3 regions of the Chloroflexus sp. MS-CIW-1 genome follow, and region 2 is predicted to be linked to each of the others. Evidence: riboswitches for the same ligand, from Rfam matches in the RefSeq annotation. Region 2 holds a riboswitch; each other region holds the start of a gene.
What was found. A riboswitch is a leader RNA that binds a small molecule or an ion and turns the genes downstream of it on or off. The one in region 2 is predicted to bind thiamine pyrophosphate.
Positions count from the first base shown of each region.

Region 1 (4,167 bases), on a different contig from region 2:
CCTGCCTTCCCGGTCACCATCTACTACGCCTTCAAACAGCACGAAGTGCGGGAAGCGCAGCGAGACGAGAGCGCGACAGGTGAACTGGGTGATCCCGACCCACCCTCCTCCCTCCGCTCCGCTCCCTCCTCCACCGGCTGGGAAACCTTCCTGGAAGCGGTCATCCAGGCTGGCTTTGCCATCACCGGTACCTGGCCGATGCATACTGAGATGAGAACACGACAGATTGCTATGAACACCAACGCCCTCACCTCCAGCATCGTGCTGGTCTGTCGGCCCCGTCCGGCGGATGCGCCCATCGCCACCCGCCGCGAGTTTCTTGCCGCACTCAAGGCCGAACTGCCAGCGGCGCTGGCCGCACTGCAACACGCCAACATCGCGCCGGTCGACCTGGCGCAGGCCGCCATCGGGCCGGGGATGGCCATCTATACCCGCTCTGCCCGCGTGGTTGATGCCCAGGGCACGCCGGTGCGGGTGCGCGAAGCGCTGACCCTGATCAACCAGGTGCTCGACGAGGTACTGGCCGAGCAGGAGAGCGACTTCGACGCCGACACCCGGTGGGCGCTGGCCTGGTTCGAGCAGTATGGCTTTGCCGAAGGCGAGTACGGCGTGGCCGAGACGCTCTCGAAAGCCAAGAACACCAGCGTCGAGGGGCTGGTCGCTGCCGGGATGGTTGAAGCGAAACGGGGCAAGGTGCGCCTGCTCGCACCGAAGGACCTCCCGTCCCATTGGGACCCGGCCGGTGATAGCCGGGTCACGCATTGGGAAGCCGTCCATCATCTGATCCGGGTGCTGAACGACGGGGGTGAACTGGCGGCGGCGGCGTTGGCAGCGAAGCTGGGCAGTCGAGCCGACGTGGCGCGCGAACTGGCCTACCGGCTCTACACCATCTGCGAGCGCAAAAAACGCCCGGATGAAGCCTTTGCCTACAACGCGCTGGTGCAGAGCTGGAGCGAGATTGCGCGGTTGATGTACGAACAGCGCCAATCGCCCTCGATGCAGCAAGCGATGGATCTGTGACGTGCGGTGTCGGCACCCCCTCACCTTCCCCCCAGCCCCCCTTCCTCTCCCACGCTGCGGGAGAGGAAGGGGGGAGGGTGCTCCCTCACCTTCCCCCCAGCCCCCCTTCCTCTCCCACGCTGCCGGAGAGGAAGGGGGGAGGTGCCCTCTCGCCTACCCCCTAGCTTCCTTCCGCTCCCATACGGGTAGAGAAAGGGGGAGTTGAGCGTAGCAGTAGCGATCCTGCGTCTTTAACGATACCGAGTTCACGAACTAGATCACCCCTCTCCCGCAGCGCGGGAGAGGGGCCGGGGGTGAGGAACACCCCTCTCCCGCAGCGCGGGAGAGGGGTTGGGGGTGAGGGCCACCCGCAGCGCGGGAGCGGGGCTGGGGGTGAGGGCCGCCCGTAATCTCCTTAAGCCCCTACGGCAGCCACCGTTCCAGCCGATACGCACTGTCCCAGAACATCCACTCTAGCCGGGAGGAATAGATAAAAGCCTCACGCATCCGCTGTTGCAAGATAGCTGAAGTGTGTTCGGCGACGCTGTCGGTCAGCGCAATCGCCTGTTTGACCACCTCATCAAATTCTTGACCGGCGTAGGTGTCGATCCATTTCTGATATGGATTGTTCGGCGCTGCACGATGGTAGATATTGTGACCGACTTCTCGGTAGATCCAGAAACAGGGCAGAAGCGCCGCCATTCCTTCTTCATAACTACGACAGGCGGCAGTGGCTAGCAAGAAATTGGTATACGCAAAGCAGGCTGGCGACGGTTGTCGGGTCGGTGATTCAATGCCAAATTCCCGGAAGTAGGTGTGATGCAGGGCGCGTTCGACGACTGCTACCCCTTCGGCGAAGCGGACAAACTGAATGATCGCGGCTTCGTCGGGCGCCCGTCCGGCCATGGTTGCCAGCGCTCGCGCAAAATCGGCCAGGTAGAGCGCATCTTGCTGCATGTAGAAGGCAAATTTCTCGCGTGGCAGTGTGCCCTGGGCTAACTCTTCATTGAAGGGGTGTTGAATGATTGCCTGGTAGATGTCGGTAATCGACTCCCAAAGTGTTTCGGTGAAACGCATTGTAGTTCTCCCTGCGCATGACGAACGGAATGCTTGCCCGCAGGAAGCATAGACAGAGAGGGGAAATCAGCGATATCGGGGGATCATGTTCATATCCGTTCCGATTTCCTACGCCGGTATTACCCGGATCAGGTGCAAGGGTCCCTCTCAGCCTCGCGTGAATTGCGAAGCGCCCCTACGGAACGCTTTCGCGTATAGCGAGTACTGAGAGGAATGTCAAGCCTCTTTTCTGTCACATCGCTGGCCTATGTCGGGCAGGAATGCTGGGGACGGCAGGCAGGTTGAGCATCTGCCCCTTCCGTGGGGTGACCGTCCGGTGTTCCCGGAGACGGCAGTGCGGCAGGCGGGTCGAGAACCCGCCCCTCCCATACGCTGACGATACAATCGACGAGCGAAGCGTGGCGTGGTGAGACCACTGTCGGAATGGGAAGCCGAGCACTGCTGCGCGTACTGGAGAGAAGTGAGGAACACCTCTGCTACTCTCATTTCTCTTTCCTCTCCCTTCTCGCCACACCTCTACTTGGTAGGGTGAAAACCTTTGAAAAGCCCTATCGGTCACAACCGCCTGAACCAACTAGTGTTGGCCCCATTGCTAACCGCTTATCACGAACTATTGCGACAAACGTCTGATTGGCTGCACAACGATAGCCTTGGTGGTGAAAAAGAACGCCGACCGTTCGTCGTGGAATTGGGTCTACTAAAGCAATAGCGCTGGTTGATTGGTTAAGACGAATGCCAGCAGTACTGTAGGTGCTGTCTGGCAACCGCTGGGAGGCATTCCGTCGTACACTGGCGCCGGGGGTGTCGTATGGGCACAGCGCCGTCGTGTCTCTCCTGGTCGACTATCGGGTTCTATCCATCGTTAGGAGGCATCCGTCGCGCCTTGACACGAGGGGATGCGGATAGGCGCTCTTCTCAGCACTGGCAAAATGCACCTGGACGCAGTAAATGATTGAAGACACCCCGTTATCTCGCCGATCACGCTCGTCAGCGGATGGTAGGGGTAGGTTTTCAACCCGCCCGCATGGCGTTCTCCTGAGACGGACGCAGATTCTCCCGCTGCCACTACAGGACGCGGGCTAGCAGCAGCGGATGGGTGATGTTCGTCGGTGTCGCAACGTTGTTGAACCGTTCGGTCATCGTGAAGAACCCGAAACTGAGAACGCCGAACAGCCCTACCGAGGCACACACCAGCCGGCCACATGAGGGGAAATGTTCCGTTGGCGGCGAAATGACAACCCAGCACGCAACAGCGATATTGCCATCGCATGCTATACGAATGCTATACGATCAGCGCCGCAGCACATTCTTCGTGCATAACTGCCCGAAACCGGCCCCAACTTGACCATTTGCCATTGATGGCTGCATCGGATTGATCAGCTAATTGACGCAGTTGAGCTGCTAGCAGCGGTAATTCAGTTGGCAAGACTGACCGAAATTCGGCAACCTGTTCGGCTGGATCGGCAGCTTGAAGGGTACCGGCTAATTCATCGAGCAAGAAGACATAGCTGACGAAGAAACGAGGTGCTGGGGTATCGAGCTGGTAGGTGATCATGCTCAAAAATCGATTGATCCTCACCGTGAGACTAGTCTCTTCGAGCACTTCGCGGTTTAGTGCTTCTATGATACGCTCGCTATGACCGATCCCGCCGGTCAGCAGACGAAAAACGCCAGGCGGGTAATACGTCTTGCGTGCTGTGATCAGTGTTCCGTCGGGACGTCGGATGACCATCCCCACTTCACCAACCCGATCAGTTTTCGTCAGCGGATCGAAGCGACCGTCATCGAGGTGAATATGACGATAGCGAGGTGAACCGTAAGCTGCAACCAGATGCTCAATTTCACTACGATGCCATGCTGGGATACGAGCATACGCAGCCCGCCAGTTCAGATGAGCGTTGTGTTGACTCATACGTGGTATCACCTCACAGGCGCGAGACGATGGTCAAATCTGCTGCCGACCAGGTTGCCAGGTCTTGATGCGGATGATGGGAATCGCTGCCGCCAGAAATGAGCAGATGATGACGCTTTGCAGCGGCCAGCAATCGTTCACGGGTGGCCGCATCATGGGTTGGATAGTAGACCTCAATG
Region 1 covers NZ_JAUBWR010000003.1:94,357-98,523, forward strand. Annotated here, with positions in the region: gene QTO31_RS17525 (DUF1156 domain-containing protein) at 1-1,020, shown strand, start outside; gene tenA (thiaminase II) at 1,423-2,076, opposite strand; TPP riboswitch at 2,164-2,263, opposite strand; gene QTO31_RS17535 (hypothetical protein) at 2,615-2,785, shown strand; gene QTO31_RS17540 (NUDIX hydrolase) at 3,359-3,988, opposite strand; gene QTO31_RS17545 (PHP domain-containing protein) at 4,002-4,167, opposite strand, start outside.
Region 1: it holds a riboswitch for thiamine pyrophosphate, as region 2 does, so the genes downstream of both, tenA (thiaminase II) here and QTO31_RS11620 (MTH1187 family thiamine-binding protein) in region 2, are expected to answer to the same signal.

Region 2 (4,167 bases):
CCAGGAATCGCCGCACCAGATCGGGGTTTTCGGCGACGAGCTTCTCGCTGGTGATGATAACCGGCGTGTAATAGTCGGGAATGCACTGCACATCATTCATCATCACAATATTCAAAGGGATACCGCGCACCTCAGCCTCTATACCAGTCCATCCCTTAAAAATCCAGACAAAATCAACCTCATCACGTTCGGTAGCGACAAAAAAATCGGAACTCCCGATGTCAACAAACCGTACCTGGTCGAACTGATCGCCAACACCCGCACACTCGAGCAACCCACGAATAACCGCTTCCTCGATTGGTGAACCAAATGCCCCATATTTTTTGCCAATAAAATCGCGTGGGCTGGTGATACCCTCTTCGACCCGACTGGCAAAACCGCTGGTATTGTGTTGAATGATAGCTGCAATAGAGACAATCGGGACGCCTTCCACCCGAGCCTGAGTGACGCCTTCCTGATACGAGATACCAAAATCGAGTCGTCCGGTGGCAACGAGTTGCTCGACCGTACCACCCTCTTGCGCACCGAGAATCTCAACCTGCAACCCTTGATCTGCATAGTAGCCTTGCATCTGCGCCACGTAGAGACCGGTATGGTTCGTATTTGGCGTCCAGTCTAATCCAATCCGCACCGTAGTTAGGGGCCGCTCAGGGGTTGCCGGTACAGAAGTAGTGGCATTGCCACAGGCCGTCAAGACGAATATCAGTACAAGTATCAGCCATTTGCGCATCAGTGTTCTCCTTTCCAGAAGACGATCTTGCGTTCGAGCAAACTTACCAGGGTAAAAAGAACGATGGTCAAAAGCGACGTAACCAGGGCAGCAACAAAGACCTGATCGGTACGGAAAGCTCGCAACGAGCGGGCGATATAGACGCCAAGTCCAGTGCTGGCGCCGATCCACTCAGCCAAAACCGCACCAATAACACTGTAGGTAATTGCCACCTTAATCCCGGTGAACATAGCAGGCAATGCGGCCCGCAACCGTAACAGGCGCAGCAATTGCCAGTAGTTTGCCCCCATCGCTTCCAGCAAACGGCGCTGATCACGATCGGCGTTCTGCAGGCCATCAATTGTGTTCACCACAATGGGAAAGAAGGTCACCAGGGCGACGACGATCACTTTTGGCAAGAGACCAAAGCCAAAACCAACGACCAAGAGTGGCGCAATCGCCACAATCGGCACTGTCTGTGAAGTAACCAGCAAAGGGTAGATTGCTCGCCGCAACAGGGGCGATGCATCCAACGCTATCCCCAAACTAAAACCGCCGATCAATGCTAAGCTAAAGCCAGGAATGGTGACGGTGAGTGTGGCCAGCGTATGACCGAGCAGGATCGGGAGACTGGCAATCAGTGTCGTTGCGATCCGTGACGGTGGCGGCAGAAGCCAGTCAGGGATGGTAAGATACCAGACGATGCCTTCCCAGAGGAACAGCAAGAGGATAACGAGTAGGATTGACGGGCCGTACTCATCCAGACGACGGCGCCATAGCGCACGAGCCGTCGTCGGCGTCGGTGGTACAGAAATTGGGGCAGCAACCTCGTCACTCATACTTCGCTAGCTTTTCGGCAATTGAAGAACCGTTCGGATCGTAGTCCACCTTAATCAGGGTAAACACACGACTGGCGCCAGCCGCCAGGACGGCTTCTTGAGCTTGCTTGATGACAGCCATAATGGCATCGTAATCACCTTCAATCGTCGTTTCCATCGGCCCGACCCGGTACGGCAGACCGCTTGCAGCCACGACAGCGATAGCAGCATCAACTGCGGCATAGGTTGTTGCCTTATCGGGCAAACCACCGGGCAATACTTCAAAGCTGACAGTGATTGAGGCCATCGTTCACTCCCTTCGATTGACGAACTCCGAAAAACAAAATACCGCCATTCCGACGGTAGGGAATGACGGTATTAAAACCCGTGAAACCTCCCTCCGCTGGCATAACCCAGATCAGGTTCAAAGGGTCAGCGGCATCTATCGGGCCGCACTCTCAGCCGGACTCTTCCGGCTCCCCCGGTTGTGCAGATGATTTTGGAAAAAATAATAGAAGGAATTTGAATGGCTGTCAAGCAGCTTGCGCAGGCTGAGGGCTGTTCAACGTTTGCACCCGACCGGCCTGGCCGGATTGCTGTGCGCTCAGAAAGATGCTGCTTCCAGCGCTGACGAGCAGGTGCTGCTCTGGTCAAAGTTGATAACATCGGCAAGCTCCTCACCTTCCCTGCATACCTCGTTCACTCCCACACGTAAGGAGGGAAAGAGAGAGTTATGGCGGACGGTTGGCAGCCACTCTTGCTGCTCGTACCCCATTTTTCAGCAACCGCATAAAGGTGAAGAGAGCACTCTCTCACTCGAATAAAAATCGGCGACAGCATTATAGCAGTCGCCTCTGGTGGGCCGCCTCGGATTCGAACCGAGAACCTGTCGGTTATGAGCCGATTGCTCTGCCGTTGAGCTAGCGGCCCGTCAGCCTTATTATAGCCGCAGATACAGCTTGCCGTCAATGCGCCACGTGGCACAGTCGGGGCTTTAGGCATTGTCAGATTTTGGTCGTGTTCGTCAGGAGATCGGTTGGGGCGCAGGCGCCGCTGCGCCCGTCCACGGGGATACATCCGTTGCACCGCTACCCACTCCGACAATGGTCGCGAGGTTGGGGCAAGGCAGTGCCTCGCCACGACTGATAGGGTTCATCCGTCGTGGACGTGACTATTTCCTCAGCGTAGTTGCGACTACGAACACAAACTGAAATGAAGATGCTTACGTACACGAAAGGGATACGGCGTTACCGCATCCCTTTCGTTGTTCCTCATATTGGTCTGACAGGCCCAGCCTAGCCCTTTACCGCTTCTTTCAACGTGCTACTGGCACTGAAGCCAGGGGTCTTCGTGGCGGGAATGCGTATCTTCTCACCAGTTTGCGGATTAACCCCATCGCGTTCCTGGCGGGTGCGTACTTCAAACGTCCCGAAACCGGTAAGTGTCACCTTCTCACCACGGGCCAGCGCCTCAGTAATCACATCGAGTGCAGCGTCAATGATCTGCTTCGTCTCTTTCTGTGAAACCTTCGCCCGCTCAGCTACCGCCTTGATAAAATCCGTCTTCTGCATTGGTGCAGTCCTCCTTAACATCCATTCACAACAACCTTTTCAGAAAGCAGTATACCGTATCTGTCAAGACCTTTATCCCTTGCTGATGCGCCAAATGGCTTTTGAAACTTATCAACCGACTTTTATGGCTTTGTAATGAGCAAAAACGATTTCTACTCATCACAAAGCCATGCCAAAAATGAAGCGCATTTAATCTTCGCTGCGCTCTTGGATTACGTAAAGTAATTCAAGCAGCACATTTTTGACGCTCTCCCGATCAGTTGCGGTACAGGGTAACACTTTAATGTGCGGTGGTTGACGCAACGCCAGACGCAACTCTTCTGGCGACCACGCATTAGGGCGATCCTGCTTATTGGCCGCAATCACATACGGTGTATCGCGGTACGAGACGAAAAAATCGATGATTCGGTTCGTCTCTCGGAACGTTTCGGGGCGCGTACTATCGACCAGGATCACCAGACCAAGCATACCTTCGGCCAGGATCTCCCACATAAAGTCGAAGCGTTTTTGTCCCGGTGTTCCAAAGAGATGGAGCACGAGATCATCAGAGATCGCGATGCGCCCAAAATCCATCGCGACAGTTGTTTCCTTCTTGATCAGTCGAGTATCGTCGGTCGCCCGGCGCTCCGTAGAGACAACCTCAATTTCCGAGATCGTCTTAATAAACTCGGTTTTGCCGGCGTTCACGGCGCCGCTGATCACCATCTTTACCGTCTGCACACAGCCCTCCGCTCCGATGCTCCGGCCCCAGCTACATGCTGCGGATCCGATTGATGATCCGGTTAACAAGGCTCTTCTTTAGACGCGGCTGTTCGACCGGTGGCATACCGGCAGCCAGCACACGCTGTCGCTTGACCAACTCCAGCATTCCGGCGGTCAGAAAACCGTAGACCGCACGGCACACATCAAAATCGCTCAACCCAGTCTTTTGAGCAATTTCAGCCAGGGTATCACGACCATTAATCCGGGCAAAGACCTTCCACTCATCAGGGGCAAGGCGCATACCCTTGAGCTTTTCCCCTGGAGGCGCCAGAAAACGAGGCACCAGGTCGGTCGATGGAATGCGATC
Region 2 covers NZ_JAUBWR010000001.1:2,908,739-2,912,905, forward strand. Annotated here, with positions in the region: gene QTO31_RS11610 (ABC transporter substrate-binding protein) at 1-730, opposite strand, end outside; gene QTO31_RS11615 (ABC transporter permease) at 730-1,548, opposite strand; gene QTO31_RS11620 (MTH1187 family thiamine-binding protein) at 1,541-1,834, opposite strand; TPP riboswitch at 1,906-2,020, opposite strand; tRNA gene QTO31_RS11625 (tRNA-Ile) at 2,383-2,457, opposite strand; gene QTO31_RS11630 (HU family DNA-binding protein) at 2,823-3,098, opposite strand; gene QTO31_RS11635 (GTP-binding protein) at 3,288-3,818, opposite strand; gene QTO31_RS11640 (DUF4388 domain-containing protein) at 3,850-4,167, opposite strand, start outside.

Region 3 (4,167 bases), on a different contig from region 2:
CACCAATAGTGGCTGTTTAGCGTTCTCAGTGTTGGGCCGTGTTCATTCATGAAGATTGTTCGTCCGCGCACAATAAGCTCCACTATTCACCGCGTGCCTTGGGGACGCAGGCTTCCGGCGGACGTTAGGTGGTGTGCGACGGGCAAGAGCGGTGAGCGTCTAAGCACACCGGTGAAGGCGGGGTCGGCGCCCATCCCTCCGGTTGCGGGGACGGACATAATAACTGAAACACCTCAGACCTAGACGATAACCCTTACCGACACCGCCGAGGGTCGGCATTGCCGGAGGGATAGGACCGCCAGGGATACGGCATTGGCAGGGGAGAATGGTATCACACCCGTATCACGTCCGACAAGGGATTTATCGCGGTCTCTGCTCAGAAATCGCCTTCTTTAGCATATGGATAACTCCACAACGTTGCTTGCAGGACAATCGACTTGAACCATGCCTGATGCATACGCTCCACGTCGGCAGCCGAATGCCCTTTACGAGCGAGAAAATCTTTGATCGTCGCGGTAATGGGATAGATGAAGGCAATCATATAGCGCAATGGAATCATCGGTACTGACGACACGCCATCGGTCTGATTCTTCTTGGTACGGTAATGACGGAGCGCAATCTCCATCTGATAGTTCAGCCAATCCTGATCGTAAGGGCGCTGGCACGTATCGAGGATCCACTGCCCGAAACGTTGACGCACTCGTGCCAGGTAGTGTTCGATTGGCTGACCATCAGGACCGGTAAAATAGTAGAGCAGATGTTGGTGTGAACCGACGAAACCGTACCACAGATCGAGGATCGTCTCGACCTGGTCTTTAAGCACCTCACCCGCCATGCGCAAATACTGCTCGTCTTCATCACTCCACAACACGGTTTGTTTCAGCAAAGCAAATTCTTCCTCACTGATCGGCGATTGGGCTACTGCCGCCGTACCATATGTGTAGCCGGGAATACTTACATCACTCATCGCTACCCTCCCTGGTTTGTTCTTAATCCTTATCCTGCGTTTGACAAGATCAGTCTAGACGCGCTATGATGATAAGTAAAATAGAAGGTTCTTATCTTTTCAATAAGTTACACTTATCAGACTATGGAACTTCGCCAACTACGTTATTTCCTGGCTGTCGTCGATGAAGGACACTTTACCCGTGCCGCTGAAAAGCTCTACATTTCACAACCGGCTCTATCGCAACAGATCAAGTTGCTCGAAGAGGAAATCGGCGCAGTGCTACTTGAACGAATCGGACGACGCATTCGCCTGACTGCCGCTGGAGAAATCCTCGCCACCCATGCTCGTCGTGCCTTGCAAGAATTGGCGGAAGCGCAAACCGCACTTGCTGAACTGGCCGGTTTACAACGGGGGGTTCTACAGATCGGTGTGGTACAGACGGTGAACGCCTACCTGATCCCAGATCTCGTCGCGGCTTTTGCCACAACCTATCCAGCTATTCGTCTACACATTGAAGAGTTAGCGGCCAGCGATATTGAGCAGGGTGTAGCCGAAGGCCGACTACAACTTGGTATCAGTTTCACTCCTGCTGAGACGAGTGGAATTGTAGGTGAAGACTTGTTCACGGAAGAGCTGGTTCTGATCGTTGGCAGGCAGCATCCGTGGGCACATCTTCCGCAAGTACCGGTACAGGCGTTACACCAACAGCCGTTGATCCTGCTCTCGCCTGCATTCTGTACCCGGCGGTTGTGGGATCGTTGCGCCCACACGGCAGGAATAGAGCCACAGGTACTGGTCGAAATGAATACGATTAGCAATATTCTGGCTGCGGTACGGCAACTCTCAGTGGCTACTGTGTTACCTTCTTTCGTGTTATGTAATCAACCCGACCTTATTGGCATTCCACTTGTAGACCCAACCCCACGACGAACGGTTGGGTTCCTCTTCCGCCACCACGGCTATCGTTGTGCGGCAACTCAGGCATTTGTCGCAATGGTTCACGATAGACTCGCCGTAAGCGGGTTAACAGCATTTATTAGAGGTTAACACCAGCGTTTTTGGGTTTTGTCGGTGTTCGCCAGGGAATGTCTTTCGCAACCCCACGGTTGCACGTTGTTCCACCCGCTATCAGCATGCCGTCAACGCAGTGCACGGTAGGAACAGTTTCCCCTCCTCACCTTCCCCCAACCCCCTTTCAATCTCCCACTAGGGGCAGGGAAAGGAGATGTGCCGGGATGCGCGGTTCTTCTTCACCTTCACGGAAAGCGGAAGGGTGTTAGCAAGAGCATCAGTCCCTCTCATTTCCTAATCTTCTCATTATGCCCGCTTCCAAAGGGTTCTTTTCTCACATGTCCATCCGACGCAAACCGGTGGTCTCGTTATGCGGGTACGAACAACATCCGTTAACAAACTCAACCAAAACCTGAACACTTCGAGCAGCCCTGAAGAACCCAAAAAACGCTTGACACGCACGCTCGTCTTCGGATATATTATAAATGTTCCGTAGGGGCGCTTCGCGATGTATGCGAGGCTGAGAGGCACCCTTGCACCTGATCCGGGTAATGCCGGCGTAGGAAATCGGAACGGATCTGAACAATATCCCCCGGTATCGCCGCTTTTCCCCTCTCGTGCAATGTGCTTCCTGCGGGCAAGTGCCTCATCTAGACGCAGGGAGGATTGTGATGCGTTTCACCGAAACACTTTGGGAATCGATTACCGACATCTACAAGGCGATTATTCAGCACCCCTTTAATGAAGAATTGGCCCAGGGTACACTCCCACGCGAGAAATTCGCCTTCTACATGCAGCAAGACGCGCTCTACCTGGCTGATTTTGCGCGAGCGCTAGCGACAATGGCCGGACGATCACCTGACGAAGCTGCGATTCTTCAGTTTGTTCACTTTGCTGAAGGGGTAGCGGTTGTCGAACGTTCGTTGCATAACACCTATTTCCGCGAATTTGGGATCGATACGCCAACCCGCCAACAAGCACCTGCATGCTTTGCGTATACCAATTTCTTACTGGCTACCGTAGCTACTCGTAGTTATGAAGAAGGGATGGCGGCACTCCTGCCCTGTTTCTGGATCTATCGGGAAGTCGGTCACGACATCTACCGTCGAGCAGCCCCCAACAACCCCTATCAGAAGTGGATCGACACCTACGCCGGACAAGAATTTGATGAGGTGGTCAAACAGGCAATTGCGCTGACCAACAACCTCGCCGAACAGGTCTCGGCGACTCAACAACAGCGCATGCGCGATGCCTTTATCTATTCATCACGCCTCGAGTGGATGTTCTGGGACAGTGCGTATCGGCTGGAACAGTGGCTGCCATAGTATCTTTTACGCGATGTTCAGCGGCGTAAGGAGATTATGTAAGGATAGCCCTCACCCCTAGCCCCTCTCCCGCGCTGCGGATAGCCCTCACCCCTAGCCCCTCTCCCGCGCTGCGGGAGAGGGGTGATCTGGACAGCCGCAGGATCGCCCCTGCTCCGCTCTTCCCCCCTACGCTCCCGCCTGGTGGAAGAGGAAGGGGAAGGTGAGGGGCTGCCCTCACCCCTAGCCCCTCTCCCGCGCTGCGGATAGCCCTCACCCCCAGCCCCTCTCCCGCGCTGCGGGAGAGGGGTGATTTGGACAGCCGCAGGATCGCCCCTGCTCCGCGCATCCCCCCTACGCTCCCGCCTGGTGGGAGCGGAAGGGGGAAGGTGAGGGGCTGCCCTCACCCCCAGCCCCTCTCCCGCAGCGTGGGAGAGGAAGCGGAAGGGGAAGGTGAGGGACATAATCTCTCCCCTTCCTCTCCCGCAGCGTGGAAGAGGAAGGGGAAGGGGAAGGTGAGGGACACAATCTCCCCCCTCCTCTCCCGCAGCGTGGAAGAGGAAGGGGAAGGGGAAGGTGAGGGACACAATCTCCCCCCTCCTCTCCCGCAGCGTGGGAGAGGAGGGGGGCAGGGGGGGAAGGTGAGGGGGTTCCGCTCAGGAAGCAGCCGGTGTCAGTGCATCGCTCCGCTGAGGAACAGAAAGGGTCGTTGTCACATCATCTGGCGGTAAGAGGGCAATACTTAACACTTCATCAAGGGTCTCAACCGGAATGAAGGTCATCTCAGCACTCACGGCTGCGGGCAAATCTTCGAGGTCGAGCAGATTGCGTTTAGGCAAGATAATAGTCCGAATACCGGCCCGATGTGCGCCGAGCGCCTTCTCTTTAATACCGCCGATTGGC
Region 3 covers NZ_JAUBWR010000003.1:191,091-195,257, forward strand. Annotated here, with positions in the region: gene QTO31_RS17950 (protoglobin domain-containing protein) at 377-967, opposite strand; gene cynR (transcriptional regulator CynR) at 1,091-1,996, shown strand; TPP riboswitch at 2,445-2,544, shown strand; gene tenA (thiaminase II) at 2,632-3,285, shown strand; gene lon (endopeptidase La) at 3,921-4,167, opposite strand, start outside.
Region 3: it holds a riboswitch for thiamine pyrophosphate, as region 2 does, so the genes downstream of both, tenA (thiaminase II) here and QTO31_RS11620 (MTH1187 family thiamine-binding protein) in region 2, are expected to answer to the same signal.